Linked DNA regions of Paraglaciecola psychrophila 170. The main gene of each other region encodes a partner of the protein of the gene in region 2 in a complex. Links are inferred from orthologs where the notes say so. Each region holds a gene or a part of one and is shown on either strand. Other genes may lie near its edges.

The links.
Region 1: pnp (region 2) and C427_RS13630 share a complex: the UniProt entries of both Bacillus subtilis proteins name them as parts of the possible RNA degradosome complex. The link is inferred for Paraglaciecola psychrophila 170 from one-to-one orthologs.

The regions. Positions count from the first base shown.
Region 1 is NC_020514.1:3,125,608-3,138,443, reverse strand. What follows is about bases 10,111-12,836. They hold C427_RS13630 (6-phosphofructokinase), read right to left. Parts: upstream 11,977-12,836; coding sequence 11,245-11,976; downstream 10,111-11,244. Other genes in these bases: C427_RS13625 (FAD-dependent monooxygenase), read left to right, coding at 12,343-12,836; C427_RS28230 (6-phosphofructokinase), read right to left, coding at 11,019-11,270; C427_RS13635 (LytR/AlgR family response regulator transcription factor), read left to right, coding at 10,156-10,986; C427_RS13640 (sensor histidine kinase), read left to right, coding at 10,111-10,178. In the rest of the region: pabB (aminodeoxychorismate synthase component I), read right to left, coding at 1-1,003; C427_RS13670 (fumarate hydratase), read left to right, coding at 1,137-2,654; C427_RS13660 (DUF3718 domain-containing protein), read right to left, coding at 4,582-4,977; C427_RS13655 (M61 family metallopeptidase), read right to left, coding at 5,764-7,560; C427_RS13650 (flagellar brake domain-containing protein), read left to right, coding at 7,715-8,401; C427_RS13645 (Mpo1 family 2-hydroxy fatty acid dioxygenase), read left to right, coding at 8,495-8,956; more of C427_RS13640, read left to right, coding at 9,075-10,110. UniProt on the Bacillus subtilis protein: Catalyzes the phosphorylation of D-fructose 6-phosphate to fructose 1,6-bisphosphate by ATP, the first committing step of glycolysis.
Region 2 is NC_020514.1:1,736,359-1,749,456, reverse strand. Bases 2,260-5,247 are described here. They hold pnp (polyribonucleotide nucleotidyltransferase), read right to left. Parts: upstream 4,819-5,247; coding sequence 2,701-4,818; downstream 2,260-2,700. Also shown: C427_RS07595 (D-hexose-6-phosphate mutarotase), read left to right, coding at 38-877; C427_RS07590 (HD domain-containing protein), read right to left, coding at 1,614-2,210; C427_RS07580 (adenylate/guanylate cyclase domain-containing protein), read right to left, coding at 6,324-7,127; C427_RS07575 (serine hydrolase domain-containing protein), read left to right, coding at 7,875-9,134; C427_RS07570 (EAL domain-containing protein), read right to left, coding at 9,669-9,974; C427_RS28780 (EAL domain-containing protein), read right to left, coding at 10,011-10,175; C427_RS07565 (hypothetical protein), read left to right, coding at 10,489-10,773; C427_RS07555 (hypothetical protein), read left to right, coding at 11,563-12,180; C427_RS07550 (hypothetical protein), read left to right, coding at 12,565-12,939; C427_RS26295 (hypothetical protein), read left to right, coding at 12,976-13,098. UniProt on the Bacillus subtilis protein: Involved in mRNA degradation. Catalyzes the phosphorolysis of single-stranded polyribonucleotides processively in the 3'- to 5'-direction. Necessary for competence development in Bacillus subtilis.

The DNA.
Region 1 (12,836 bases), 1.4 Mb from region 2 along the record:
CAGTGCCCGGCTGGCAGTGTTTACTTAAATCATTACGCAGTAAATCAACAATCATCAAATTTTCAGCGCGATCTTTTTCTGCACTTAATAACGAGTCAATTTGTAGTTGATCTTGCTCAAGGTCTTTGCTGCGGAGTCTGGTTCCTTTAATGGGTTTTGTTTGAACCATGCCCTCATTAACCGATATAAATCGTTCGGGAGAAATACTTATTACTACGCTGTCTGCCAAGCGTATAAATGCAGAAAAGGGTGCATGATTTGCTACTCTTAACTGCTGATATGCTTGCCATTCGTCACCCATATAATGGGCTGAAAAACGCTGCGCTAAGTTAATTTGATAACAATCTCCGGCTTGCAAGTAGGCCGAAATACACGACAGCTTTTGTGTATATTGCTCTTGACTCATATTAGCTTGCCAATCACTGGTTAAACTAAAGGATTGTGAGGTGTTATCACACTCAACTAATTGTTGTATGTGGTTGCTAGATGGATGGGGGTATTGGTCCAAATAACATAGATAAAATTGCTGAGTAATATTGTCCTTAATGATGCTCCATGCGTAAATGCCTATCGCCATATCTGGAGTTGAATACTCATTTTCATTTTTATTCGGCAAGTTTTCAAAACATTTACCTAAGTCATAACCAAACAAACCTAGTGCACCTGCCATAAATGGCAGGTTAAACTTGTTAACTGATTTGACTTTATGGTTAGGCATGTGTTTTTCAAGCATGTTTTGCACTAAAGACAAAGGGTTGAGTGAGCTTTCTTGATTTAGATCCGCGTCTTGTTGCCACACATTGCTGGTGTTGCCGATGGTGGTGATGGTGGCAATCGGATTGGCAACCATAATATCGAAGCGGCCATCCTGACGTTTACTATTAGCAGAGTCTAAAAGCATTGCCCAAGGTTTATCAGCAAAGTGAGCAAATAAGTTTGCCATTGAATAGTCGTTAGATATTTTAAGGGGGCTGATTGTTAATGAATAAGTGTGGTTGTTCATGATGACTACTTTGTGTACCTAAAAACAGTTGATGTGTTACTGACAGTGCAGCCATATTGTCGTGGAGCAAACTGTGCGATCAGGTTATCATATCAATAAGTGAAAATTTAACCAGAAAATTTAAGAGGCATCCATGGCTGTTATCCGTCAGCAAGATTTTATCGACAGTATTGAAGAGTCTTTACAGTTTATTTCCTATTATCACCCCCTTGATTACATCAAAGCGGTCGAAAAGGCTTACAACAAAGAACAAAGTCAAGCGGCAAAAGATGCCATGGCGCAGATACTCATCAACTCGCGTATGTCGGCTGAGGGCAAACGCCCGTTGTGTCAAGACACCGGCATAGTGACCTGTTTTGTGAAAATCGGTATGGGTGTGCAGTGGGATAAAACAGACTTAACCGTGCAACAAATGGTTGATGAAGGTACTCGCCGTGCTTATTTAAATCCAGATAATCCATTACGTGCATCGATTGTCGCCGATCCTGCAGGTAAGCGAGTCAACACGAAAGACAATACACCGGCAGTTGTGCATATCGATACTGTGTCCGGTGGTGAAATTGAAATTATGATTGCAGCCAAAGGTGGCGGCTCTGAAAATAAATCTAAAATGGTCATGCTTAACCCTAGTGATGATATTGCTGATTGGGTAGTTAAAACATTGCCCACTATGGGCGCGGGTTGGTGTCCACCTGGGATGTTAGGGATAGGCATTGGCGGCACGGCTGAAAAGGCCGCAGTTATGGCGAAAGAAAGCTTAATGGATCCTGTGGATATTCAAGAATTAATGGATAGAGGCGCCGAGACAACTGAAGAAAAGTTACGTTTAGATATATTCAAAAAGGTTAACGCCTTAGGTATTGGTGCCCAGGGGTTAGGTGGTTTAACAACAGTAGTGGATATTAAGATCATGTCATGTCCCACTCACGCTGCATCAAAACCTGTTGCGATGATCCCTAATTGTGCCGCAACCCGTCATGCGCATTTTCGTTTAGATGGGTCAGGGCCTGCTGAATTTACCCCACCTAAATTAGAAGACTGGCCAAAAGTGACCTGGGAAGTAGGTGAGGGCACCCGACATGTTGATTTAAACACTGTGACTAAAGAAGATATACAAGATTGGAAAGTTGGTGAAACGGTTTTATTGTCAGGTAAAATGTTAACGGGACGAGATGCTGCCCACAAACGTATTCAAACCATGTTATCGAATGGTGAAGGTTTGCCAGAGGGCGTGGACTTCGATAATAAGTTTATTTATTACGTTGGCCCAGTAGACGCGGTTCGTGACGAAGCGGTAGGTCCGGCAGGGCCCACAACGGCTACTCGGATGGATAAATTTACAGACATGATGTTAGAGCAAACCGGCATCAGTGGCATGATTGGAAAAGCTGAACGTGGTCCTGCTACGGTAGCCAGTATTGCCAAGCATAAGTCTGTGTACTTAATGGCTGTGGGTGGTGCTGCATATTTAGTGTCTAAAGCGATTAAAAAGGCGCGCGTCGTAGCTTTTGAAGATTTAGGCATGGAAGCAATCTACGAATTTGATGTAGTGGATATGCCAGTGACCGTGGCTGTTGATAGCACCGGAGCCAATGCGCATGAAACAGGACCCGCTATTTGGAAAATTAAAATAGCTGAAATTGAAAAATAAGTTGTTTTAGACAGAGCTTATTCTGCATATATCGGCGGTAAATTACAGTGATGATTTATCGCCTTTTTTATTGGTAAATGTTACAACAAGAGTAAAACACCTCACTATGAGTCAATTTAACGCCGCTACTTTACTGACAATACCCAATGCTATTTTTGTCGGTCTATTTTTATTAGGGTGCATAATTGGCGCCCTGATTACTGGCATCAGAGCCAAGAAGCGAGCGCAGCAGACAATCGAATACAATAGTTTGTTTGCGGCTCAACAAGAAACTCAATTAAGAGACCAACTAGCTCAACAAATTTTGCTGATAAAAGAGTTAACATCAGAGCAACGCTCAGCTCAACAAGAACAAATGTATACACAAAATAAGTTAGGGCAGTTAACACAGCGAGTAGAAAGGATTTCTGAACTCGAAATAGAAAAAAACTATTGGCAACAGCAATATCAACAAAGCAGTAAGGTTGCATCTGAATTACGCACCCAACTTGAGTCACAAGCAGCCCGATTTGAACAAGAGCAAATTGCCAGTAAAGATAAATTACAGTTGCTAGAAGTGGCCGAAAAACGCTTGCAAGAACAATTCGAAAATATTGCCAATAAAATATTTGAACAGAAACAAGAAAAGTTTAGCCAATCGAGTAAGGCTGGCTTGGATTCTATTTTGTCACCTTTAAAAGAGCAGATTGAAGGCTTTAAAAAACAGGTCACAGATCAATATGTTAAAGAAGGGCAGGAGAGAGCATCCCTTAAGACTGAAATTTTAGGCTTAAAAGAGCTTAACCAACAAATCACTCATGACGCCGCCGCGTTAACGAAAGCCTTAAAAGGGGATAACAAAGTCCAAGGTAACTGGGGCGAGGTGGTTTTTAGAAAGAGTGTTGAAAGAATCTGGATTGCGCGAAGGTCACGAGTTTGATACTCAAGTTGCCTTAAAAAATGAACATGGAAAAAGTTTCCAGCCTGATGTGGTTGTGCATTTGCCTAACGACAAGGATGTGGTGATTGACTCAAAAGTATCGCTTGCTGCCTACGAGCGTTATTTTAATGAACATGACGATGAATTAGCACGCGCTGTGCACTTAAAAGAACATGTCAACTCGTTGCGAAATCATATAAAAGAACTCGGTAAAAAAGACTATCAGGATTTAAAAGGTATTCGCACTTTAGATTATGTGTTGATGTTTATTCCTATTGAGTCGGCATTTTTACTTGGTGCAGATCAAGCACCTGAATTAATGAAACTGGCTTTTGATAACAATATCATGCTGGTTAGCCCGACGAATTTGCTGGTGGCACTGCGTACAATCAACAATATTTGGCAATACGAATACCAGAATCAAAATGCCGAGAAAATTGCTGACAACGCAGCCAAGTTATACGACAAGTTCCACGGATTTATGGTCGATATGGATAAAGTAGGTAAAGCTATAGAATCGAGTCAGAAAAGTTATGAAGGTGCGATGAACAAACTGTCTACAGGTAAAGGCAACCTTGTAAGACAAGTAGAGCAGTTCCGAAAATTAGGTGTACAGAGCAATAAAAAGTTAGATGGAATTTTGCTGGGTAACGCCGAAATTGAGGATGATGAAGTATAAAAAGCAGCGACAATCTTAATAGCCTTACGTTTCTCTAAAAGCGTTTTGCATCACTGAGTAAAAAGAGGCTTTGCTGCTCTGGGTGCCGCGAGCCGAGGAACACATAATAAATATTATTTTCCTTTTCCTCGGTGCACTCGTTTCCATCGATGGTTTAAAACTTTTTTGTTTTGTGTGTTGTACCTTTGTGTTCAGACAATAAAAAACGGCCTCAGAAGAGGCCGTTTTTTAGGTAAGGTTACTTGATTAAAGAAACCTACCTACCATGTTGAACGTTTCGGTGGCCGCAGCCAAGTTCGTTCAAGAACAATTCTTGTTTCGCGCGCAGTTTATATTCTGTCTTTAAGAGCCGCAACGATAGCTGAAGCATCTAAACCATTTTCAGAAGCCCATACCAATACTGTTTTTCCGTCTGATTCTGGTGAGCTTAAGTCACCCTTTGGCATCTTCTTAACCATCAAGGTGCCTGTTTCAACAGCATCGTTGAGCATTGCTGTGCGAATAAGGCTGTTACCACCACATGACACACCTGAGTAGTAATCTTTAAGCTTAAGTCTAAAGTCAGACTGAACGCGTTTCATTTTTTTACGTAACTCGCCTTTATCATCTGCTTTGACAATAGTGCAGATATTTTGTAAAGCTTCGCTAACATCGGCTTGAGCGTTGCCAGCAAATAGTAAAGAAGCGGTTGCGATAGCGATAGAAGTTTTAACAATTTTCAACATGGTTAATTTCCTCGGTGATTAAGTTTATTTGCAAACGTTGCTGACGTTGCAGCGTTTTCAGGAATCTATTGAAACCGATTTGAATTGAATCAAAAATCTATGATGTGATACTTAGGTATTGGTTTTCATAACTTTTTTAAGGTTCCTTCAAAAAGCGTCTTTAAAACCTGAACAGTTACATATTTTAATTTTAAGCAAACACTGGTTGAGCAATTATAATAAGTGACGGTCATTTGGTTTTTTCTAAATAATATTATTTTGTTCTCTCTACTTTTTCTTATGGCAAAAAATTAATAATCTAGAAGGGGTAAAGTCATAAGCTGGCATGTGTAACGTAAATGTTAATGAAACCGAATTTACAACCGTTTTATTAAATTAAGCGGAGACTTAATATGACATTTACTTTTATAAATGATGGTGATTTATCTTGTAGCAGACTCGTGGTGTCAACATTAAGCCGTTATCAGGCTGACTGCTGTTATTTTGTAAGTGTTCTGAAAGATTTATATATTTCGAAAGACAGTGTGTACTTTTATCAAATATTTTAAGACTCATGTATTCCTAGCAATTAAGAGTAAATAAAAGGAATGTTGGGATTCATAATTACGCGTGCACGAGCAATATAGAGCCACACGCATATCAAATTTGTATAAATACCCATGAGAAATGAAAGGTTGGTGCTTTCCCTTAATTATCGTCATCTAAAATGTTATTTTTCTAAGCTTATTGAGGTTATTTAGTTATTTAGTTATTTGGCTTATTAAACCGAAGCAATGTAATAGATGATTAACTTAACCATCTATTACATTGCTGTTGTTCGATTACTTCTAGGGCTATGGTGTCTTTGGATGCTGCTCTGGCTAAAAAGGTCAATGGCTTGAGTTTTTTGTCACGTATCACATTCAGTTGCACGGTTTGACCAATCGTTAAATGATTTAGCTGTGGGATTAAATTTTCTTTACTCACCACCCATTTATTGATGGCTATCAACACATCACCAACTTGTAATCCAGACTCATAGGCCGCAGTTTGCTCTGTGACTTGGATGATTTGTACACCTATCTCTTGCATTTTTATTTGTGCTCCAAAGTCGATTTTTATTGGAGATGTTGTCATTTCACCGCCCTTGTCATCCAAGTTTTCTCTAGGTAAAAAATGACACTCAACGCCAAATTTCTCAAGCAGTTCATTGAATGGTAACTCTTCGGTGGAATATAATGCAGATTGAAAAAAAGCATTTAAGTCTAAATTCAGCTGTGTTTTTACAATATTCTGAATAACGTCTACTGGGGTAGGAATTGCGAGTTTTCCGTACTGCTCCCACAAATTCCGCATCACGTCATCTAAACTGTAATTTCCATCACTTTCGCTTTTTATCAGTAAATCCAAACACATAGCTAATACGGCACCTTTATTATAATAACTAACAATGTTATTAACGGCACTTTCATCTTGTTTGTAAAACTTAGTCCAAGCATCAAAACTAGACTCGGTAATGGTTTGTTTAAATCGCCCTTTATTACGTAGTAACCGAGTGAGGTTTTGGCCGACTACTTTTAGATATTCAGTTTGGGTAATAAGACCACATCTTAAAAGACTAAAATCGTCGTAGTAGCTAGTAAAACCCTCATAAATCCATAATTGTTCTGTGTATCGCTCTTTGTCTAATGCTGCACCAAACAACTCTTCAGGTTTGATCCTCTTTACATGCCAAGTATGAAAAAACTCATGACTACACAAACTTAGAAATACGCGATATCCATCGGTCATTTTTTCCGCATCAGACAAGCTTGGTAAATCATTTCTACTGTACATTAACGCTGTTGAGCTCATATGTTCTAAACCACCAAAAGCATTATCTGTTAGCAGCGTGATAAACTGATAACGTTTAACCGGAGGAGTATCTGCAAAAAAATCAATATGGTGCTGGCACACCTTGGTTAAATCTTTTGTTATGCGTTGAACATCGGCTTGATGTCCACCTGCAAGTATTAGTTCAAACTCCACACCAGCGGCAGAAAATGGCAAAATATCAAACTCACCCATTAGTACTGGATGATCGATCAACCCTTCGTAGTTATCCGCATAATATTCACCAAATGCATGTGTATCTTGCATCTCTGTTGGCATAGTAGTGGCAACCTGCCAGTGAGATAATTCTGGTTGTACAGGTTTTTGCAACGTTAACCCACAAGGTTGATCTGTTTGTCCAACAACTGCCAAAAACATATTGGTACCATTTAAAAATGCCATTTCATCATTTATGTAGGCGCTTCTAACCGATAGATCGAAAGCATAAATTTGGTATTGAATGGTCAACGTTGTGCTAACTGCTTGTGCTTGCCAAGTTTGTTTGTCGAGTTTTTGGATGTTTATATCTGTGCCCATATCATCCTGAGCACTAATTTTGACAATGTTTTTGGCAAAATCACGGATCATATAACTTCCTGGTATCCAAGCGGGTAAGGTTAGGATTTGACCATTTTCATCAGGATTTTTAATGTGTAATCTGACATCAAATACATGCCCCGGGATAGATGAAACGTTAATATGGTAATGAATGGGTGAGGGATGAATATGCATAATGTTTCTCTATTTAATGAAAATATAAAGATTATAATGCTTTATATTTATAAATAATGTAGTAAGTTATTGTATGTGTACACTTTATTTAACAACAATCTAGAATGCATAAAGCTAATCATAACAACAATGGTCTTCAAGGGTTATTAATTAAATGGCAATTTTGCAGGAAAAAATTGGGCTGACGAATGAAGATTTAAGAAAGCTCCGCTCCATGCGGCCCGGCAGACCCCTTGATTTACAATTGTCTACTGCCACTACTACGAAAAGGGTGAGAACCGAGTTTGTAGGTATGGATGGTACGCGTTGTATGATTTTCAGATACCCCGATGAAGGTAAGTGGGGATCATTGGGCGATGGGATTTTTAAAGATAAGTCGTTAATTGCTAGATATATCCTTGAGGACGATACTGGCGAAATTATAGCCTTTAAAGTTAAAGTCATACTCGTTACCACGAAACCAAGTCATTTGATTTTTACTAGCTTTCCTCTCGTTATACAAAGCCAAGATTTACGTATTGAACCTAGAGCACAAACGCGTATCGCAACCAGTATGCTTGATGCTAAAAGTAATTCCGTTATTTGCGACTCTCTGGTATTAGATATATCGGTAAATGGTTGCCGAATGAGTATTAATAAAAGTGCAAGCATGACCAAGCCAAAACTTAGACAAGTTGTGAAAATGTATTTTGTTGTATCCAAAGATAAAAGTATTTTCCTAACTGGCACTATTATGAACACTAAGTCTGATGAGGTATACCTGTATTACGGCGTCAAGTTCGAGACACCTGAAGAAGAAGTTAATCAGTTATTGCAAGATCTAATGTTATCGACGGGTTAATTAGTGAATATAATCGCTAAGTTTACAGTTTTTAATTGAAGCAAGTCGATTGAGTTGTTAAAATAGAGTTAATAACATGTCGATGAGATTTACATGCGTCAAATAGAATTTCTTTTAAATGAGTATGGCGAAAGTCATAAAAACAAAACCAATATTCTTATACATGCAATAGCAGTACCGGCAATATATTTTGTTACGCTAGCACTTGTATGGTCTATTCCTACGCCTGCTTTTCTAGATTATTTCGCTGTCACGTGGGCGCATGTTCTGGTTATTCCCACCTTGTATTATTACTTTCGTTTGTCTGGACCAATAGGTGCCGCTATGACGCTACTATCCGTATTGTCTTTGTATGGAATTGTTCTGCTTGAGTTACTAGATATTTCTGTTTTGCAGTTTAGTGTCGCTTTGTTTGTAGTAATGTGGATTTTGCAATTTATTGGACACAATATTGAAGGTAAAAAACCTAGCTTTTTAAAAGATTTTCAATTTTTACTGGTGGGGCCTGCTTGGTGGTGGGTACACTGGCTAAAACGTTTAAATATCAATTATTAAGCTAACTGCTTAATTCTACAATCCGTTGCGATAAAACACCGCTAATCTAAGACCAAGAGAGAGCTTCCTTAGCCTGTTTTTTGTATACTTGTTTACTGTTCATTATTCAGGAATATGTGTGCCTAAGTGGGAAAAATTAGTCGATAGCCGAGAACGGTTGTTTTGGACCCTGCATACAGCAGGTTGGTGTGGCTTTGCAATCGTTTATTATATCGGCTCATTTCTACAAGATATGCGCAGTATATGGCTATTTGTTATAGTACTTAATGCCTATGCAGGATGGTTGCTGACTATTCCACTTCGATATATATATCGTAAGGCATTGACTTTAACACCGCTTAAAATGCTCATTATGGTTGGTGCTAGCTTGTATTTTACGGCATTGATTTGGACCTTGGTTAAAAACGTCAATAACTGGGAAATATACAAAAAAGGCTATCGGCCTGAAGAATGGTACTGGTATTTTAAGGATACAATTAATTCTTTAATCATGATTGGATGTTGGACCGGCGCTTATTTTGGTGTCAAAAACTATCAGATGTTACTCAGAGAAAAGCAAAATGTGCTTAAAGCATCCTCTATGGCGCATCAGGCGCATATTAAAATGCTTAGATATCAGTTGAATCCACATTTTCTTTTTAATACTCTGAATGCCATTTCAACGCTTATTCTTATGAAAGAGAACAAAACGGCTGAGGCTATGGTCAGCCGTTTAAGTGATTTTTTACGTTACTCACTTGATAAAGACCCCATCCGGCGAGTCCCTCTTATCCAAGAAATTCAAGCCTTAGAGCTGTATTTGGAAATTGAAGAGGTTAGATTTGAAGACCGCCTAACGGTAGTTTGGGATATAGAAGAAAAGACTCAAAGTGCACTCGTACCCAGTTTGATATTGCAGCCTATTATTGAAAACTCGATAAAGTTTGCCATATCCAGAATGGAAGTTGGCGGATGTATCAGTATTTCAGCTAAAACTTTTGGACGTGATTTGATGCTAAACGTCAGTGACAATGGTCCTGGTGCTGAGATTAAAAACGGACAATTACCTGTCAGTAAAAGTGGCGGGGTAGGGTTACAAAATATAAAAGACCGATTAGAAGCTTTATATCTTAATAAACATTCTTTTGTGATATCTCATAATTATCCAACGGGAATAAAAGTTAATATTCGTATCCCTTATGAAATAAGCGAGAACTCAAATGACAAAAAAATTGAAAATTAGTACTGTCATAGTTGACGACGAACCTCTCGCACGTAAGGGATTGTCCTTACGTTTGGCTGAGTTTAACAATATTGACATTGTTGGTGAATGTAAAAATGGATTAGAGGCCGTAACACTCATTCCTCAGGTGCGTCCTGACTTGGTATTTCTAGATATTCAAATGCCCGGGCTGAATGGTTTTCAAGTCATTAATAAACTACAAGAATTAAAGCAACCTATTCCTTTGATTGTGTTCGTTACCGCATTTGACTCTTATGCGATCAAAGCATTTGACGTACACGCTTTGGATTATGTATTAAAACCAGTGGATGAGAGACGTCTGAAAGACGCAGTTGATAAAGTACAGTTGATGCTAGAACGAAAACAACAAGATGGTAACAATCAAAAACTTGCGAGGTTGGTCGCTGATTTTACCGGTGATGATTGTGAAGATATTTTGCGGAAATTAGCTAGCGGTGAACCCATTACTACTAACCCTTATCCTGATATTTTAGCCATAAAAGATGGTTCCGAAGTGACCCGTGTGGCAGTCAATGATATTCAATGGATTGATGCTGCTGGTGATTATATGTGTGTGCACGCAACGGATCAGACCCATATTATGCGCCGCACTATGAAAGAGCTAGAAAAGGATCTCGATCCCAAAAAATTCGTTCGAGCTCATCGTTCGGCGATGGTTAATATTAAGTTCGTACAAAAAATGGTCAGTCATATTAGTGGCGAATACCACTTAATCTTAAACAATGGCACTGAACTCAAAGTTAGTCGTAGTCATCGTGATCGTGTGAAGGAGATGATTAAATTATAATGGTGTGGTGTTGAATAATTGTTGTTGGAACTTCAACAAATATGTATCAAGAGGCTTTTTTGTTGCCAACTTATTTCAAGCGGTGGTGTGATTAACTGATTATTATGTTCACCCACCATTATATTGTTTTGCCCTGCTAATGCCTGCTCAACTGCATAAGCACCCAACTTAGTTGCTAAAATTCTGTCTTGGCTAACAGGTGAATCTCCTCTTTGAACGTGACCTAATATAACAGGTCGACACTCGATTTGAGTTTTATCAGTGAGCATTTTCGCCAGCGACATTACCCCCTCCGGGTAATAAGTTTTCACTCATCACGACTATGTAACTCGAGATCCCCTGCTGACTATAAACTGCATGTAGATGTTCGATAATGTTATCCACTTCCAAGTCAATATCATTGCAAGCTTCTGGGACTACCACTCTATCTACAGCAGATGCCACTGCGGCATTCAAGGCAATAAACCCTGCATGTCTTCCCATGACTTCAATTAAAAATATACGCTCAAAAGCATCTGCGGTATCTCGCACTTTATCAATGGGATCGAGTGCGGTTTCAATGGCAGTATAATATCCAATAGTGGCATCTGTACCGCTTATGTCATTGTCTATGGTGCCGGGTAAGCCTATGACTTGTCCTTTATAGTATTTACATAAATGATGTGCACCACGAAAAGAACCATTACCACCAATCACTAACAATGCATCTACATTTAAATCCTGTAGGTTTTTGGCTGCGGCTCTACCACTTTCCTCAGTATGAAAATCATCACAGCGACCACTTTTTAATATCGTGCCGCCTCGCTGAATGATATTCGTCACATTGGCAGGAACGAGCAGTTTAAATTCTTGGTCAATTAGGCCGTTATAACCATCTTTATAACCAATCACTTCAAGTTCATAATGATCCGCTGTGAGAACAATTGAACGAATACAAGCATTCATACCTGGGGCATCACCACCCGATGTCAAAACAGCGATTTTTTTCATAAGTCTCTCTTCTGTGTGATTTGTATAAATAACTTTAATCTAGGGTAGAATGCAAAGACTCTATAAACAATGTTTTTGTAGAATAATTAGCCACTTAGCCGCGTCTGATGTTGATGTTTAAGGCGAAGAATCATTGTCTTTGTATTGACTGTTTTAGGCAGGGCAAAATTCCCCTGAATATTTGGCTCATGGGTTAGGACCTGTTGTGCCTTTGGCCATTTCATTGCCGTTGCAAATAGTGTTTTAGTCATCTCAATATAAACGCCGTATTGGGCAATATTAAGGATAGTAGTATTTAGATGTTTTAACGTAAATCTTCGCCTTTTTTTGTTAAACTAATGGTATGTAGTAAAAAGGAAAAAAAACGTGTTTGATTTTTGTGTGGTGGGCGGTGGAATGGTCGGTTCGGCTATGGCTTTGGGGTTGGCAAAGCTTAACTTTAAAGTGGCGATAATTGAGCCCTCAATGCCGGTGCTTTTTGATTCTAAACAAACTCCTGATATGCGAGTTTCTGCCATTAGTTTAACCTCTGAAGCCTTGCTGCAAGACTTAGGAGCATGGGCTCATATTAAAAGTATGCGTCTGTGTCCTTATAAACGTTTGTCAGTATGGGATAAACCTTCTTGCCGTACTGACTTTGATTGCAATGCAATTGAGCAACCTCATCTTGGTCACATTATTGAAAATCGACTTGTTCAATTGGGCTTACACGCAGTGATTAATAATAATCAAAACGTGGTTTTTTATAAAAACCTAAAAGTTACGAATATAACATCTACTGATGCATCCCAAGTAACCCTAGAAGATGGCCAAATTATTCACGCAAAAATTTTGATTGGTGCTGATGGTGCTAATTCAGC
Region 2 (13,098 bases):
CTAAGTCGCCTTTTTTGATTCACCACAGAGAACTCACATGCTACCGACTGATTCAACAACCATCATAACTCGAGATAACATTCAGCTTTTACATATTGAGAACGCGTTTGCCTACGCTGAAATATCTTTATTTGGTGGACATATTTTAAGTTTCAAACCCAAACATGACCACAGAGAACGTTTGTGGGTAAGCCAACACGCTTTTTTCGACGCTAAAAAACCAATTCGAGGTGGTATACCTGTTTGCTGGCCTTGGTTTGGTCCTCATAAATCCAAGACTAATCTAGCAGCGCACGGTTATGTGCGCACCCAAACATGGCAAATTATCAGTTGCGAAGAAACAAGAACGGGCACAACCGTTACCCTAAAACCACACACTAGCAAAGGCGATGGATTTGAAGGTGACGTGCAACTCGTTTTAGTGGTGCATGTTGAACAACAGTTAACGATACAATTGTGTACCACCAACCTTGGTGATACTCCTTTAACCTATAACAGCGCGTTACATAGTTACTTTGCTATTTCTGATATAAAGCAATGTGAGTTGTTAGGTTTGTCTAAAAAATACTCAGATAAAACTCGTGGTTATCAAATATTGGATACACCCCAAGCATACAAGTTCAACGAAGAAACAGACAGAGTACATCAGGAGCAGCCAAAAACCTTGACGATTGCAGATGGTGAAATTAAGACTGATATAATGTCATCAGGCCACGACAGCATAGTTGTATGGAACCCATGGCAAGAAAAATCTATTAGTATGGGGGATATGTCAGATGATGGTTATCTTACGATGTTATGTGTTGAAACAGCAATAACCCAAGGTCAAGACGTGGCGCCTAACACCACTCATGTGCTGCAGCAAATCATTCAATAGTCGCGTTTCGACAATTAAAATTAACCATATTATTTTTTACGTTGCCTCAACATGATTAGCCTAGTTTTTATTTGACTTATATCTAAGGCTTTGATGTAAGAAACCGACACTTGTGTTTTACAAGCCTGCGCGTCTTGTAGACTTATAATCTAGTCCTCGTTCATTAAGGTTTTAATTGTCAATAATTTTTGCTGATTTGCTTCGGTAACTTCCGCTGCCAATCTTAAGACCTATTCCATTAGATCGTTAAGTACTTAAACCTCATTCACCAGTCCCCTCTGTTTTGCTTTCTCATCTCGGCAGTACTCACCATGGAAGAGTGACAATATTTAGCCTTAGATGGGGTAGATACCGCAGAAATAGATTATTGTGTCAGCCAACACTAATTGCAAAACAATCCTAAATTTAAGCAAATTGAATTTACCCCAAAGTTGCCTAAATTCAGTGGTAGAATTTAAATTACCAACCTTCAGCCAAGCTTGGTTAATTGACGAATTTAACGATTACTTAAGATCACAGCCGCAAATGATAAAAAATTTAAACTACAGTGTAGTTTTCCCGAGCCTGAGTTGATTTTACAAAAACTTAAATAACAACACGTCTTAAGTAATCCCTTCCAGAGCGGTCGACTGCGTGTTTTTATTTTGGTCTGATTTCATCTAAAATCACACTAAACGCGGTTAATCGACTGATTATTTTACGCTGTAATTAACTTTGAACGTTGCTTTAAGGGGCTTTAAGCGCCTTTGATCATCGCTGCTTTGTAGATACTTTTAAGCGGACGAGCAAAAATTTCCATGACCATGGGTTCAAAGAACTCTATTGCCAAGGTGTCATATTCGGGATCAAAAGCAGGGCAATCGTATTTTTCAATAAATTCCTCGGTTGCAGTAAAATACTCATGTCCTCGAAATTGTTCACGCATGTCAGGGTCGAGTCCAATATGATGAAAGAAGTTCTTCCCCTGAAAAATACCATGATGTTGCACAATCCAGTGCAACTCTTCTGATACAAAAGGCTTAATAATTGCGGCAGCAATATCGGGGTGATTATATGCCCCTAGAGTATCACCAATGTCGTGAAGCAAGGCCATGACAACATAATCCACTGCTCGTCCATCACGGTATGCTCGAGTCGCAGTTTGTAAACAGTGGGTAAGCCGGTCTACCGGGAAACCACCATAATCGCCATCTAGCAGGCGAAGGTGCTCAAGTACACGCTGCCCACCGTTTGCAGCAAATGGGGTCTGTTCTTTTATAATAATTGCCCAGTCTTCTGCTGTACTTTGTGCCATATCGCTAAACGCGGCATGCTTGCTTGTAGCTTTGTCCATTTACTTTCTCCAAACGAATAGATTTAGAATACTAGCACTACTATTTATAGAAACAAGCGTTGCAGCCTCATCTGTTTTTCTGGAATGAATCTTAAATAGCTAGGTTATTACGTCTCGATTTTTTGGTGCTGTTATTAAATGTATGTAGCTATGATTGAGAGGATAATTAATTTTTCAGGCTGTACAACTATCAAGTATTGAGCGACATTCTTGCCAATTATTATATGAAGAGCTGCAAGCTAAGAGGAAAAGTGAGTTGCTCTATGTAACGGCGTCAATAAACGCAATAAATCACACTCTTTATAACAATAACAATAACAATAACAATAACAATAACTTTAAATGTTTGTTTTAGGTTGTTCAAGCATATTGACAGCAAGCCACTAACAGCCATAGCAGCACCAATAAACATTTGGAAAAGTTCAATTTTTTTGCAATAAAAAAGGAGCCTTTCGGCTCCTTTTTTAACAGTTAGACATGAGTCAACTGATTATTCATTACCTTCAGCAGCTTCTGGAGCAGCCGGTTTCTCAGTCAAATCTTTGATACTCAAACGTATACGATTCTGACGGTCAATTTCAACAACCTTAACGTCTAGCACTTGGCCTTCTTCTAAGAAGTCAGAAACCTTATTAACACGTTCGTGAGCGATTTGTGAAATATGTACTAGGCCTTCTTTACCAGGTAAAATTTCAACAAACGCACCAAAATCAACGATACGCGTTACTTTACCAGAGTAAGTTTTACCCGACTCCACTTCAGCAGTGACTTGCTCAATCTTAGCAATAGCAATTTGCGCTTTAGCTAGTTCAGTTGCAAAAATCTTAACCGTACCGTCATCTTCGATTTCGATATTACATTCAGATGCTTCAGTAATAGCACGGATCATCGCGCCACCTTTACCAATTACGTCACGAATTTTGTCTTTATCTACTTTCATTTTATAGATGCGCGGAGCGAACTCAGACATCTCTTCACGGTGACCAGAAATCGCTTGGTCCATCACGCCTAGAATATGCAAACGCGCTTCTTTAGCTTGTTTTAAAGCAACCTGCATGATTTCTTGAGTGATACCTTCGATTTTGATATCCATTTGTAAAGCAGTAATACCATTAGTAGTACCTGCCACTTTAAAGTCCATATCGCCTAAGTGATCTTCATCACCCAAAATGTCAGATAGAACCACAAAGTTTTCGTCATCTTTCACTAAGCCCATTGCAATACCCGCAACAGAAGCTTTAATAGGAACACCCGCATCCATCAATGCTAAAGACGTACCACAAACAGACGCCATTGAAGACGAACCATTTGATTCAGTGATTTCAGACACAACACGTACCACATATGGGAAATCTTGCTCAGACGGCATAACCGCTTGAATCCCACGTTTAGCTAGACGACCATGGCCGATTTCGCGACGCTTAGGAGAACCCACAAAACCAGTCTCGCCTACACAGTAAGGAGGAAAGTTGTAATGTAACATGAAGCGACTGTCTGTTTTACCACTAAGACCGTCAATCATCTGCGCGTCACGCTCTGTACCAAGGGTGGCAGCAACGATTGCTTGAGTTTCACCACGAGTGAACAAAGCAGAACCGTGAGTACGTGGCAACAAACCAGTGGCAACGTTAAGGGCACGGATCATCGCAGGATCACGACCATCAATACGAGGCTGACCAGCAAGAATACGTGAACGTACTACGTCACTTTCAAGGGTATGCATCATTTCAGATACTTCTTTGGCGTTTTGCTCTGCATCGCCAGCAACGATAGTTTCGACTGTTTGACTAGTCAAAGCGTTGATTGCGTCTTTACGCTCCATCTTGTCAGAGATCTGGTAGGCTTCTGTCATGCCAGCTTCAGCTAATTCTTTTACTTTGGTTTTAAGCGCAGTGTTTTCTGGAACGCCTTGCCAATTCCACGAAGGTGTATTCACCTCAGCAGCAAATTCAGCTATTGCACCGATAACGGTTTGTAATTGCTCGTGACCATACATAACAGCACCAAGCATCACTTCTTCAGATAAAATATCAGCTTCAGATTCAACCATCAATACTGCGTTTTTAGTACCAGCAACCACTAGGTCTAACTGACTAGCTTCAAGTTCAGAAGTACGGGTATTTAATACATATTTCTCATCAGTGTAACCCACGCGCGCCGCACCGATAGGACCATTAAATGGCATACCAGAGATAGCTAGAGCGGCAGACGCACCGATAAGAGAAATAATGTCAGTTGGGATTTCAGGGTTAGCTGAAACAACAGTGATGATAATTTGCACTTCGTTCATAAACCCATTTGGGAATAAAGGACGAATTGGACGGTCAATCAAACGAGACGTGAGTGTTTCGTATTCAGAAGGACGGCCTTCACGCTTGAAGAATCCACCAGGAATTTTACCAGCAGCGTAAGTTTTTTCTTGATAGTTAACTGTCAATGGGAAGAAGTCTTGACCAGGCTTAGTATCTTTTTTACCAACAACAGAAACCAATACACAAGTATCATCCATACTTGCCATTACAGCTGCGGTGGCTTGACGAGCGATTACGCCCGTTTCTAGAGTAACAGTATGCTGACCATACTGAAAAGTTTTAGTGATAGGAGTCATTTTTTTCCTTTAAATAATTTTCAAATTGTCCCACTTAGGACAATACTCTTTTTGCTTTCTATATATATCGCTTTCAAATGCGGCGCATAGTGTATACCCAAATAACTTCAAAATACACATTTCAGGATGAATTTTAAGGGATTAAAAGATGGTGAAAATTTGTTAATTGGGTTTGAATCAAAAATAGCCATCACAGGGCCTGACGGCTGGAGTAAATTCCTTTAAGAACCACTGGAAAGGTTCATAAATCATACATTTAATTGATCTGGGTATAATTGTTTTTTTTGAAAAACAGTCTATGGAATGGGAGTATGATTATGGGTTTTTACGTTCGTCTACAGATAAGAAAATTTACTTTCAGTGACAACTTTAATTATATACCCCGTGGACAAATGGAAACAATCGTAGCTAATTGCCACATATTTGCTAATTATTAATAAATCACTAACATGGACTCTTAGATTAGTGTCTTAACCACTATCATTTTCTTTAATTTCAGGCTGCCCCCAAGCAAGTCTTCATCACACACAATATCAGTGTTGATAAATTTTTTATTTTTGTATGTCAAACATCAAATAGGCATACCTGCCCGTGACCTCGGCGATAATTTTGTATACTTCAATCCAAGCCTTCCAGACCTCTGACATAAAATTATTGCCTATGTCTTTTTTTAAGGCATACAATATCGCGTTGCCTATTGTGGGGTATAGTCATTGACACTGACGCGATAGCCTAATAGCGTTTGGTTAATTCCTGCAAAATCCCTACCAAGCCATTAATATCATCTAGACTTTTACAGCAACATTAATGTTGCCGTTACAGCTGCGGACAGTATTTTAGCGAAACTCTGCTGTACCAATAATTGTTGTCGACGGTGTTGGGCAAAAGAGGCTTCCTACTAATACAAATTTCACGCAACTTTGGGCTCTCTCATTGAGCCTCGACAACATTGAGCATTGTTATGAACTGAGTATAAGAAAGATGCCTAAATTTATGAGCTATCAATATTTCACTTCAGGAGAAAGATATTACATATCAAGCATTATTAAATAATAAAACACCTAATTTCACCTACTGACTTTTGTTAACTTGAACTCACAATAAAAGGACCGCCATAAAAACAAGTCGAATAAATGCATTTCATTGCACTTTTTATGATCAGTTTCAGTCAATATATTGAGGGTTTTACAAGCAGCCGGCTATCTTTCCAACCAAAGCCGAAAACTGGCATCTACGTTTTCTTTGGTACACTATTCTACATAAACAGTTAGAGTCGCTTAAGAAAGAAAGTTTGTTATGCTCCAACCTAGTAAAAACATTTACCTTCAAAACTCTCAACACAATTTGTCTAAATCATGAGGTCTTCAATTTGCGACTGGCTGCACATTAAACATCCCTAGGGCAGATGATTTTCTGTAGTTCGACAAGGTTTGTCATTTTTATGAAGATCACTTTGTTATATTTAACTACGATAATTTACAAAACTTATATTCTAGATTGATTATTTAACTAATGAAACTTCCAGTTATCTGAAGATTCAGATTGCTCCACCATCGATGGCGAAATAAATAACGCATCCGATTTTTCAGGTGGCGAAGGCCTCTCAATTGAAAAGTTACCGGCGAGAGTTTGCCAAAATCACAAACATTGCACTTGCGGATCTCGTGCTCGTCGAAAAGCGAGGTGGTCTCAATCAAGCCACTGCAATTGGGGCATAAATCGTGACTGGGCTCATTGTATAATTTTGGGGTAGCATGAACTAGGTTGAACTGTTCTCCCTCATAGCCTTTTATTGAATTTAATGAAGTTTTGGGAGTCAGCTTAAAGTTCGTTATAGCCCCCTTGTTCTCGAGATAGAAACCTTGATCGGCACAGATTGAATTAGTCTCTGCTAAGCTACAAAAACGCGATGCCAAGTTAACTGTGTCCCCCATCGCTGTGCAGTGACGAAACTCTTTGCATGGAAAGTAACCCAGCGAAGCAAATCCCGTTTGAACGCCAATGCAAATATTAAATGAGCTTCGCCAATTCTTCTTGTAGAACATGTCTTTCTTCTCTCTCATCTCAAGAATTTTATAAGCCGCATCAATAAACCTTTTTTGACTGTCTTTGGCATCGCAAAAAGCCATCAGCCCATCGCCTAGGTAGGCGCCAACTTTGACATCGTGAACGGTGAGAATGAGACTAGTTTCTGTTAAAAAATCAGCCATTATGTCAATAACATTCTGGTAATCTAAGCGGGATTTTTTATAACTTGAATCTTGGATATCGACAAAAATGCAGGTAATCTCTTGGCGAATGCGTCTCATTTTATGACCTCCAGACAATTTTGTGCGCTGCTGCGCTGGAAGTTACAACTACACGAATTACTCAGACTGCCGAATCCATCCTGAAGAATTAATGTTTTCCTTTAATCCATTATCTTTAACCAAGTAAAATGAAAATAGCACTACTAAAGAATTAATAAGTACTCTTTAAAACACTGCATCATATGCGCCAAAATAAAAAACTATTTATTTTTCATGGTTTAAGTGTTTTTAATAAAATTACTTTACTCATTATTGTAAAAAAAGCTGACACAAATCACCACGGTTTATCAATTGAGTAAAGGTATAATAAAATGTCATTTCTCAAACTAATGACATAACCATCCTAAAAATACAGCCACTGCAATTTCCATTTTTAAAATTTCAAAAAAAATAGGCTTATTTTGGGGCAAATGGCACGACGTCATTTGAGCGAAATATGAAACAGCTTTATCTGGCCTTTGTGTAAAGTCGGGCGCCAAATGTGCAGGTGGTTCTTGATAAAAAGAGTCGCAGGCTGAAGTGATTCAAGTCAAAAACGCTCATGCGGACGCCTTTCGGGAAAATGGCGCGAAACCTGCCTTTAAATCTTATTAAACTCCACACGAACAAAAACATTGATTGATAAATCAATGTTTTTGTTCGCACTTTAAAGATAACCCCCCATATGCACCACAATCATTTTAATCAACTTGCCCCCATCTCAACTCTGGTTAAACTACTTCTTCTTATAAAATATTAAGGGATGTTATGAAGTTTATTCTTAGTTTAATGGTTTGCTTTACGTTGATGGCTTGCCAGTCAACAGTGGTCGACGCTAAAAACACAGCAAACGCAGCAGAATCAGTAGGATTTTCATCACAACGCCTAGATAGAATTGCTCCCGCCATGCAACGTTATATCGACCAAGGAAAGCTAGCAGGCACCCTCACTTTAGTCGCCCGAAATGGCAAGATTGTTTACTTAAATGCTCAAGGTATGCAAGATAAAGAAGCTGGCATTGCCATGACTGAAGACACCATTTTCAGAATTTATTCAATGACTAAACCGGTGACTGCAGTAGCTGCTATGACCCTTTGGGAACAAGGCAAATTTCATATGTTTGACCCCATTGCTAAGTACTTACCTGAACTTGCCAATATGAAAGTCTATGTCAGTGGATCAGGTGATGACATGATAGTAGAAGATGCTAAGTCACCTATCCGTATTATTGACCTGTTTATGCATACGTCTGGTTTTAGCTACGGTTTTAGCAATAGTGAAGTCGACAAGCTGTATCAAAAAATGCTGTCTAAACCTGACGAGTTGAATCGCGATAATATATTAACTAAATTTGCCGAATTACCTCTGACTCATCAACCTGGCACTGCTTGGAATTATGGTGTTTCTACCGATATAATTGGCTTCTTAGTTGAAAAACTCAGTGGTAAAAAACTGGGAGAATACATGCAAGAAACGATATTTAGCCCCCTGGGAATGAAGGACACAGGTTTTTATGTACCTGCGGATAAAGTTGACAGACTCACGCAAATCTATACTGCTGACAAAACAGGTCAAACTATCGTCATGGAAAAGGAACCCGTGGGTGATTTTATGAGCGACCCCAAAATCCATAATGCGGGTGGCGGTTTAGTCTCTACCATGCAAGATTATTTTACCTTTGCACAAATGATGCTTAATGGAGGCGAAATTAATGGTGTGAGGATCTTAGGCAGGAAAACGGTTGAATATATGAGCAGTAACCATTTGCCCAAAAATTTAATACCTTACAGTAAAACGTCTCAAGGTGAGGGATATGGTCTTGCGATGTCCGTCACAGTAGATCCTGAAATGACTGGTTTTATGACGTCTAAAGGAGACTTTGGTTGGGGTGGTGCAGCATCAACTTACTTTAGAGTCGACCCAGAAGAGCAAATTTTGATGATCTCCATGGCGCAATTTGTACCTATTGGTTTTCACCGTTATCACGATGATTTTAGAAATTTAGTTTATCAAGCGTTGATAGATTAAATAATTATTAACATACGCTTTTTCATAAGTGCAAATTGATGGTTAAGCGACCCAATATTAATACTTTTTAGTATTTTGTTGTTGATGTTTTTACAAGAAACACCAAGCCCACTTAAAGTGGGCTTTTTTATAATAGTCAGAGGGTTTTGCATATCAATAGCAAATATGTGGTACCGGACCATGCCATAAAAATTATCAGTCTAGCTTTTCAGACATTAGCGACGTAAACTTTTATTTTATAACAAACCATCACTTCATCACTTACTTTTTTAAATATAGCTATATCTTGAGGCGTTCAATAAAACACTTTTTAAAAATCGTGGATATCCGTTAAACGCTCATTAAAAGATATTTTGCTGGTATTTAGCTAATATGTTTTATGTATCGAAGTAACCACACTGCAAAATATCGGCTGAAATTAGTTTATAACATCAGCCCACTAAGTGAATGTGACTAAAACTGAATAGCTTGATAGTTCTGAATAAAAGAAAACGCAGCTGCAGCTGGCACTGGCACTGGCACTGGACGACAAAATTAATAGCCTTGAAGCACGTCGCAACCGTTGTCAGGAAGATATTTAGCCTGCTCCTTTGCTTCCACTCCTTCAGCAACAAAGCGTAAACCTAAATCGTGACTTAGTGATATTGCGGTTTTACAAATTTTGGTGTCATCAATATCTTTCTCTAAGTTGTCAATAAAAGACTTACCTAGCTTGTGAGTTTGTATAGGCAGGTTTTTTAAATATGATAGCGCTGTCAACATTGTACTTATGACCAATAACTTCAACTCAGCCACAAACAGTTTGTCCTCGATTTGCTTGGCAGATAAATTAAGAGCCATTTTAATGTGCACTTCATAGACACTCAACCACTCACTTCATTGTATGAATGGGGTTTCAATGACCCAGCCCCCTAATTCATAAATTAATCCTCTCTCTTGTGCAAGGGCAATAAATTTTTCAGGCGACATAAATCCTAATGTTGAGTTATTCCAGCGTATTAGCGCTTCAACCCAAAACTGTTTTGTACTACCTAAATATATTTGAGGTTGATATGGTTATGACGTTGATAAAAAAACGCCATTCGAACAGCCAGAGCATAAACCGGCACAGGCCCCTTCTCCTTCTATACCTTTGCAAGTAATAGGTTCACAAAATCAGCTTGCCGCTTTTGATGAGCCTGCGATTAGTTCCCATACTGACTCCGTCGCCAAACCTTCTTATATTGTTTATCTGTTAAAAGAAACCACTACTCTAGGATTAAGCCTCTTATCTCCAATCACTAAGTTTGTTTCGCCATTACTGAATCTATACCAACACTATCAAGCCAAAGGCTAAGGGCCAATATTTGTATTTATGCTAATTGGCATTGCTCTTTTAGTGAGTGGTTTTGGTTATTTAGCTCAGTTACTTGTCGGCGAACTAGGTGCTGGCAGCAAATCTTTGTTGCTGTTGGTGATCGCTATTGGCGTCACCTTCGGCGGTGTATATTTAGCTAAACGTCAACAATACCCTGAAATTAGCTCTGCTATTGTCAGCTTAAGGCTATTACTGAATTTTGTGACGGTTTATGTGGCGGGAAGTTTTTATCAACTATTGCCAGACTGGATGGTGCTACTCAGTTATATTGTTATTGCTTGAACGGGTTTTATTTTAGCTAATAAATTAGATACAAAAATTGTCAGTGCATTGGCGGTTATCGGCGGTGAGGCTGTTCCGCTGATTTCACAATTGGATCAACTAGGCACCAGTTACTAACTAATTGGTTTAGGTTTTGCTCGCTAGCCTATACCAAGCCACGGATAAAAACTGGCAATGGCTGGGGTTTGTAAGCGTATTGATTGCTTATGGTTGTATAGAATTCCTCTTACTAACTGGCACTACCACACACATTTTAGGTTTTTTTAGCCAAGGCTTTTATTGTGCGTATTTGCTATATCTCTGTACATTACTGAACAAACAAAGTGCACACTCAAAAAGCAACATAATACTCACAGTCATAACGATTTTCGCTAATATTGATATGCTTTACCAATCAAATTTCACTAGTGAGTGAATATTACCTGCAATTGCCACCGTCAACGCTGTACTCAATGCTTTCTTATTACTCCAAGCTAAAACACAAAAACTCTATACCACCAGCTTGTATACTATGCTTGCTAGCGCATGGTTGTTAGTTGCAATAATCAGTAGCCTTGCACCTGATTATTGGGGCTTTGCCATTGGGCTGGAAGGACTATTTATTTTGCATATTGCCCTCAAAGAGAACTACTTTTCAGTACGAATTGAAGCATTTGGTCTTTTAATTTTTGCGATATTACACGCAGTTTTGCAATGTTTCCCTATTTCCCCGCCCCTGCACTGTTATCTTTAAAATGCACGTTAGTGGTTGCAAGTATTGGGGCGTTAATCTTCTGCTCAAGAAAGCTGTTGAGTCGTTTCTCCAGTGATATTAATCGGGAAGTAAAATTTAGTCACTTACTCAGACCAGCAGAATCAATTTGGATAAACATATTTGTGCTTTCACTGCTATGGGTTCAACTTGGCGTGTGGTCAGCCATGGCAATATTGCCATTACAAGTCATGTTGTTAACCAAAAGCTATCGTAGTGTGTGTAATACCACAGAGATAATGGTTTATGTAGCTGGCGCAGCTATATTCGCCATTTGTTTATTGGGCATAAACGAAGTGCAATCACTATCATTTAGAGAGTTACCCAACTATGCAAAAGTTGCCCTCTTATTAGCATTTGTCGAATGTTGGTTATTTGCTGAATATTACCGACGTATAGGCCGAGTGGGTGTTTTGGCTAAATTGGCTGAACAATTAAGACTGGGGTTTTACCTGATCATCCCCTTGGCATTCTTACCCTCAGTCCTGAAGCACTACATGGAACTTTCTGCTTTGGCTCTTTGGTGCTCTGCAATTATTGCTTATGGACTTGGGCGTGGAGTTAAACACCCTTTTATTCGCAAAGAAGCTTTCATTATTTTTGCAAGTGCCGCACTGTATAATCTAGTCTTTTATGTGGATGTTTATCACAGCTAACTTTTATTAACTTGCTTATCTACCTTATTTGGCCTAGGTATATTGAGTTATTTCTTACAAAGTACGTGCAAGCGCCATGTATCTTTATTAGACAAAAAGATTGCATCAATAAGCCTTTACTTTAAGGCAGCATGTATTGCATTTTATATAGGGCAATGGACTGATTTTTATATAGCCGGCGCATTAATTAACGGCTATATTTTTGTTTCAGCATTATGTTCACGGTTGCATCCAACGTTACTTGGAAACCGCACCACGTTCGGTTAACTTTGTTACTTTAGTTTACTCTGTTATTGGCTTGGCATCATCGCAGCAGGCAGTTTTAACATCATAAGCAGCAGCTTTGGGGGTTTATTAAGCTTAGTGATATCACTGACATTTTTAATGAAAGCAAAAGCGCTTAACAGACTGAATTTAAAGTTATTCACTGACAGCCAAACCGGCTATACCGTTCAGCATTTATTATTAGCAATCAGTGCTGCATTTTTATTAAGTGAATGGGAGCTGGCATTACTCATTAGCTTATGGCTAATACTGCAAGGCAGTTATCTATTCTTCACCCATAAACACAGTAAATTTATGGCAAAACTAGCCTTGGCGTTTATTTTTTTCGGACTCCTAAAGCTGGGTTTTATCGATACGACAAACATTTTGTTATGGCAAAAAGTCGCCCTAATGATTGGTATCGGTATATTTATGCTTGGGGCCGCGTTTACTCATCAAAAACAGCTTTCACAAGCAACTATATACCACCAATAATACTATCGGAGATTGGATTACAGAAAATTAAGCCTTATGAAAATCAATAAGGCTCAAATAAAACGCTCACAGTGTGCAAATCAAAAAGTCGAGTTGGGTAAAATTGACGATGCCGCAGCCGTAATGTTTTTTGCTCTGGCATACATTAAGTTTAACAAT